DNA from 2 places in the Pseudomonas sp. R1-1 genome. Region 2 is predicted to be linked to the other one. Evidence: predicted binding sites of a transcription regulator. Region 2 holds the regulator's gene; the other holds the start of a gene.
What was found. The regulator sigma-54, encoded in region 2, starts transcription at its own class of promoters, with help from an activator protein. The targets are predictions, from matches to a motif close to ANTGGCATNNANNTTGCTNT.
Positions count from the first base shown of each region.

Region 1 (3,408 bases), 2.6 Mb from region 2:
TCGGTGTCGAAGTGGTGGCGCTGAACGACGGCAAGCAGGCGCTGGATTACCTGCGCAAGCTGGTCGACGAAGGCAAGAAGCCGGAAGAAGAGTTCCTGATGATGATTTCCGACATCGAGATGCCGGAGATGGACGGGTACACCTTGACGGCGGAAATCCGCGGCGACGCGCGCATGCAAAAGCTCCATATCATCCTGCATACTTCGTTGTCGGGGGTATTCAATCAGGCGATGGTCAAAAAAGTCGGCGCCGATGACTTCCTGGCCAAATTCCGTCCTGATGACCTGGCATCCCGGGTAGTCGACCGGATCAAAGCAGCAGATATCAGCTAGGGACCTACTGTCCCTGGTGTTCAACACGATTTAAGAGGCGGCACCATTGTCTACGGGTAATTTGGATTTCGAACAGTTCCGGGTCTTCCTGGAAAAGGCCTGTGGCATTTTGCTCGGTGAAAACAAGCAATATCTGGTCTCCAGCCGTCTCAACAAACTGATGGAGCAGCAAGGCATCAAGTCGCTGGGTGAGCTGGTGCAACGCATCCAGACCCAGCCGCGCAGCGGTTTGCGCGAGCAGGTGGTCGATGCCATGACGACCAACGAAACCCTGTGGTTTCGCGACACCTATCCGTTTGAGGTGTTGAAGAACAAGGTCCTGCCGGAAGCGATCAAGGCCAGCCCCAACCAGCGCTTGCGCATCTGGTCGGCGGCCTGCTCGTCGGGTCAGGAACCGTACTCGCTGTCGATGTCGATCGACGAGTTCGAGCGCAGCAACCTCGGCCAGTTGAAGATGGGCGTGCAGATCGTTGCCACTGATCTGTCGGGCCTGATGCTCAACAACTGCAAGACCGGCGAGTACGACAGCCTGGCCATCGGCCGCGGTTTGTCGCCGGAGCGTCTGCAACGCTACTTCGACCCGAAAGGGCCGGGGCGCTGGGTGGTCAAGGCGCCGATCAAGAGCCGGGTGGAGTTCCGCTCGTTCAACCTGCTCGACAGCTATGCCGCGCTGGGCAAGTTCGACATCGTGTTCTGCCGCAACGTACTGATCTATTTCTCGGCCGAAGTGAAGAAAGACATCCTGTTGCGCATTCACAGCACGTTGAAGCCGGGCGGGTATCTGTTCCTTGGCGCATCCGAAGCGCTGAACGGTTTGCCGGACCATTACCAGATGGTCCAGTGCAGCCCGGGGATCATTTACAAGGCGAAGTGATTGCCGCGGCAATACAACAAGACGGGAGTCCTCAGGGGGCTCCCGTTTTTTTTGCCTGCGTTTATCTCGAAACCACCACCGCCCCTCTGTAGGAGTGAGCCTGCTCGCGATAGCGGCGTATCAGGCACCGACGATGGTGAATGTCCTGACGCTATCGCGAGCAGGCTCACTCCTACAGGGGATTGGTGGCGTGGGCAAGAGGCAACCAAGCGGCAGAAAAGCGGCATCTGCCGGAAGCCGGTTGCCGCTTTTCTGGCATTGCCGCGTTGCCGCCCGCCCGCAAAGCCACGGAAACCGGGAGTTTGGCAATCTGGCACGACGCTTGCTAAAGCTCAGTTACGAAAAACCGGTCACCTGAAGGTTCCCGACATGAGCATCAGCTTCGACAAAGCGCTCGGCATTCACGAAAAGGCTTTGGGCTTCCGCGCCCAGCGTGCCGAAGTGCTGGCCAACAACATCGCCAACGCCGATACCCCGAACTACAAGGCGCGGGATCTGGACTTCTCGAAAGTACTCGAAGCCCAGAGCCAGAAAAACGCCAACGGCACCATCGCTCTGAACAAGACCAACAGCCGTCACATCGAAGCTGAAGGTCTGGGCAATGGCGACGAGTCGCTGATGTATCGCACGCCGATGCAGCCTTCGATCGACCAGAACACCGTGGACGCTCAACTGGAACAGTCCAACTACGCGGAAAACGCCGTCGGCTTCCAGGCCAGCTTCACCCTGCTCAACAGCAAATTCAAAGGGCTGGTGTCAGCCCTGCGCGGAGAGTAATCCATGTCCCTGTCCAGCGTTTTCAACATTGCCGGAAGCGGCATGAGCGCCCAGACCACGCGTCTGAACACCGTGGCCTCGAACATCGCCAACGCCGAGACCGTCTCGTCGAGCATCGACCAGACCTACCGCGCCCGTCACCCGGTGTTCGCCACCATGTTCCAGGGCGGCCAGAGCGGCGGCAGCGACTCGCTGTTCCAGAACCAGGACGCGGCCGGTCAAGGCGTGCAGGTGCTCGGTGTGGTCGAAGACCAGAGCAACCTCGAAGCGCGTTACGAGCCCAACCACCCCGCGGCCGACGCCAAGGGCTACGTCTACTACCCGAACGTCAACGTGGTGGAAGAGATGGCTGACATGATTTCCGCGAGCCGTTCGTTCCAGACCAACGCCGAAATGATGAACACCGCCAAAACCATGATGCAGAAGGTGCTGACCCTCGGTCAGTAATAAGGGGCGACTGCCATGAGCGTTACCGATACCACCAGCTCCCTGAGCATGAATGATATTCTGTCGAACTCGTCGAAAAAGACCAGTTCGACCACCGATGGCATTGCTTCGGCGACCAACAGCAGCACCGGCGGACAAGCGCTGGGCAAGGATGCGTTCCTGCAGTTGCTGGTGACCCAGCTGAAAAACCAGAACCCGCTCGACCCGCAGGACAACAGTGCATTCGTTGCCCAGTTGGCGCAGTTCAGCAGCCTCGAAGGCATCACCACGCTGAACTCCACCGTGAGTGGCCTGGCCGGCAACTACAACTCGTCGCAGGCGCTGCAAGCGTCGTCGCTGGTTGGCCGTAACGTGATCGTGCAGACCAACACCGCACAGCTCGATGACCCGAGCAAAGGCCTGACCGGTTCGGTCACCGTGCCTTCGTCGATTGCTGGTGGCACCGTGACCATCACCGACAAGGACGGAAAAACCGTTCGCACCATCGATCTGGGCAGCCGCGCCGCTGGCGACGCGAGCTTCACCTGGGATGGCAAGGACACCGCAGGCACCGTGGTGCCGGTCGGTACTTACACCTTCAAGGCCAACGCACCGATCAACGGCACCGCGACGGACCTGGCGACTTACCTGCCAGCGACCGTCAACAGCGTGACGATCAGCCAGACCGGCGGCGAGCTGATGCTCAACCTGGCCGGCAAGGGCACCGTTGCCCTGTCCAAAGTACAAACCATTGGTATATAGAGCCGACTAACCCGGCACGAAGGAGTGGAACATGTCTTTTAACATCGGCCTTAGCGGTCTCTATGCCGCCAACAAACAACTCGACGTCACCGGCAACAACATCGCCAACGTCGCCACCGCCGGTTTCAAATCCTCGCGCGCAGAATTCGAAGACGTCTATTCGTCGACTCGTCTGGGCAGCGGCAGCAAAGTGATCGGCAACGGCGTGCGCCTGGCCAACGTTTCCCAGCAGTTCAC
Region 1 covers NZ_CP071663.1:1,657,616-1,661,023, forward strand. The annotation lists gene J3P75_RS07600 (chemotaxis protein CheV) at 1-332, shown strand, start outside; gene cheR (protein-glutamate O-methyltransferase CheR) at 379-1,206, shown strand; gene flgB (flagellar basal body rod protein FlgB) at 1,576-1,983, shown strand; gene flgC (flagellar basal body rod protein FlgC) at 1,987-2,430, shown strand; gene flgD (flagellar hook assembly protein FlgD) at 2,446-3,171, shown strand; gene flgE (flagellar hook protein FlgE) at 3,203-3,408, shown strand, end outside.
Region 1: a site for sigma-54 is predicted at 1,516-1,535, ahead of flgB (flagellar basal body rod protein FlgB). Genes of this name have one in related genera too.

Region 2 (3,408 bases):
TCAGCGCACTGATCGGCGCGTCGCAACCCTTGAGGCGGCAGTGGGGGATGGCGATGCCGTTGCCAAAACCGGTGGAACCGAGTTTTTCACGGGCGACCAACGCCTCGAAGACATCCTGCATCGCCAGATCCGGCACTTCGCGGTGGATCAGGTTGGCAATCTGTTCGAGGGCTTTTTTCTTGCTGCCACCCGGCGCGTTCACTTGGGAACGGCCGGGGGTCAGGATGGTTTCAAGTCGGATCATGGATGAGGGTGTTAACGACCGGTCGCGCCCTGGAGGAGGCTCTGGGTCTTTTCCTTATGCTTTTTGAGTTGGCGATCCAGCTTGTCGGTCAGCAGGTCAATGGCGGCATACATGTCGTCGTGCTCGGCATTGGCGACTACTTCTCCGCCGGGAATATGCAGCGTGGCTTCGATTTTCTGCTTGAGCTTCTCGACATTCAATATGACTTGCACGTTGGTGATCTTGTCGAAATGCCGCTCCAGTCGGTCGAGTTTTTCGCCGATGTAGGTGCGCAGAGGTTCGGTCACTTCCAGTTGGTGTCCACTGATGTTGACTTGCATACAGCTTCTCCTTCGTTGCCAGTGCATAAAGCGGCAGGCCGAAAAGCCTGCCACTGGAACGCTGTAACGTGGCTTACATCAACCGCTTGCGTTCGCTCGAAGGCGCGATTCCGAGGGATTCGCGGTACTTGGCGACGGTGCGGCGAGCCACCTGAATGCCTTGTGCCTCCAGTAAACCAGCGATCTTGCTGTCACTCAACGGCTTTTTCTGATTTTCCGCGGCAACCAGTTTCTTGATGATCGCGCGGATCGCCGTGGACGAGCATTCGCCGCCTTCGGAGGTACTGACGTGGCTGGAGAAAAAGTATTTCAGCTCATAAATACCGCGCGGGGTATGCATGAATTTCTGCGTGGTCACCCTGGAAATCGTCGATTCGTGCATGCCCACCGCCTCGGCGATGTCATGCAGGACCAGCGGTTTCATGGCTTCGTCGCCGTACTCCAGAAAACCGCGCTGATGCTCGACGATCTGCGTGGCGACTTTCATCAGGGTTTCGTTGCGGCTCTGCAGGCTCTTGATGAACCAGCGGGCTTCTTGTAGCTGATTGCGCATGAAGGTGTTGTCGGCGCTGGTGTCGGCGCGCTTTACGAAACCGGCGTACTGCGCATTGACGCGCAGGCGCGGTACCGACTCCTGGTTCAGCTCGACCAGCCAGCGCTCGTTGTCCTTGCGCACGATGACATCAGGTACGACGTATTCGGCTTCGGTGGACTCGATCTGTGAGCCCGGACGCGGGTTGAGGCTCTGCACCAGTTCGATGACCTGGCGCAGCTCGTCTTCCTTGAGTTTCATGCGCCGCATCAACTGGCTGTAGTCGCGGCTGCCAAGCAGGTCGATATAGTCGCTGACCAGGCGCTTGGCCTCTGCCAGCCATGGCGTTTTTGCCGACAACTGGCGCAGTTGCAGCAGCAGGCATTCGCTGAGATTGCGTGCGCCGATGCCCGCAGGCTCGAATTGCTGGATGCGGTGCAGGACGGCTTCAATTTCGTCCAGTTCGATGTCCAGTTCCGGATCGAAGGCGTCGAGGATTTCTTCGAGGGTTTCGTCCAGATAGCCCTGATTGTTGATGCAGTCGATCAGGGTCACGGCGATCAGGCGATCGGTGTCGGACATCGGTGCGAGGTTTAATTGCCAGAGCAAATGGCTCTGCAGGCTTTCGCCGACGGAAGTGCGGGTGGTGAAATCCCACTCGTCATCGTCGCTGCTCGGCAGGCTGCTGGCGCTGGTCTGGTAAACGTCTTCCCAGGCCGTGTCGACCGGCAGCTCGTTGGGGATGCGCTCGCTCCATTCGCCGTCGTCGAGGTTGTCTACCGTCGGCGCGGCTTCCTGGTAAGAAGGTTCCTGAATGTCGGGGTTGGGCTTTTGCTCGACGTTGTCGGCCAGCGGATCGGAATTGTCGAAGTCGTCGCCTTCTTCCTGGCGTTCGAGCATCGGGTTGGATTCCAGAGCCTCCTGGATTTCCTGTTGCAGATCCAGGGTCGACAATTGGAGCAGGCGGATGGCCTGTTGCAGCTGCGGTGTCATCGTCAGCTGCTGGCCCATTCTCAAGACTAGCGATGGTTTCATGGCAGGGGCTTAACACCTTATTCGCCGGCGCTATGCGCCATCCACTACAGGGCGCCGAAGCGCCAAACTTAAGCAAATTATATGCCTGAAACTGAAGTGTTTGCCTAGAGCGCTGTAACAATTAAACGGTATAAAAACCGGCTTGATCGATACAGCACCCGCGCAGCTTGTCGAACAGCTCGCGCTTACAGGCGGAACTCGTGACCCAGATACACTTCCTTGACCAGATCGTTGGCCAGGATGGTCTCGGCGTCACCTTCGGCGATCAATTGACCGTCGTTGACGATGTAAGCGGTTTCGCAGATATCCAGCGTCTCGCGCACGTTGTGGTCGGTGATCAACACACCGATGCCCTTGGCCTTGAGATGGTGAATGATCTGCTTGATGTCGCCAACCGAGATCGGGTCGACACCGGCGAACGGCTCGTCGAGCAGGATGAATTTCGGCGCGGTGGCCAAGGCGCGGGCGATTTCCACCCGGCGGCGCTCACCGCCTGACAGGCTCATGCCGAGGTTGTCGCGAATGTGGCTGATGTGGAATTCCTGCAGCAGGCTTTCCAGCTCCTTGCGACGACCGGCCTTGTCGAGTTCCTGACGGGTCTCGAGGATGGCCATGATGTTGTCGGCGACCGACAGTTTGCGGAAGATCGACGCTTCCTGCGGCAGATAGCCGATGCCGGCTTTCGCGCGGCCGTGCATTGGCTGGTGGCTGACGTCCAGGTCATCGATCAGCACGCGACCCTGATCGGCCTGCACCAGGCCGACGATCATGTAGAAGCAGGTCGTCTTGCCGGCGCCGTTCGGGCCGAGCAGACCGACGATCTGGCCGCTGTCGATCGACAGGCTGACGTCCCGCACGACCTGGCGGCTTTTATAGGCCTTGGCCAGGTGCTGAGCTTTCAGAGTTGCCATTACTGGGTTTTCTCGTCGGTTTTCTTCTTCGGCTGGATCACCATGTCGATGCGCGGACGCGCCTCGGTGACCTTGCTGCCGGTAGCGCGACCGGCGCTGGCGAGTTTCTTCACGGTGTCATAGACGATTTTCTCGCCTTGCGTCGTGTTGTTGTCCTTGTCGACAACTTTGGCCTTGTCGATCAATACGACGCGATTCTGCGCGGCGTGATACTGGATCGTCACGCCCCAGCCTTGCACAGGCTTGCTGTCGCCGGCGGTCTGCAGTTGTTCGAAGTAAGCCAGGTTGCCCACCGACGTTACAACGTCGATATCGCCGGTCGGGGTGCGAGTGATGGTCACGGTATTACCAGTCACCTTCATCGAA
Region 2 covers NZ_CP071663.1:5,201,294-5,204,701, reverse strand. The annotation lists gene ptsN (PTS IIA-like nitrogen regulatory protein PtsN) at 1-244, opposite strand, end outside; gene hpf (ribosome hibernation-promoting factor, HPF/YfiA family) at 256-564, opposite strand; gene J3P75_RS23395 (RNA polymerase factor sigma-54) at 638-2,131, opposite strand; gene lptB (LPS export ABC transporter ATP-binding protein) at 2,317-3,042, opposite strand; gene lptA (lipopolysaccharide transport periplasmic protein LptA) at 3,042-3,408, opposite strand, start outside.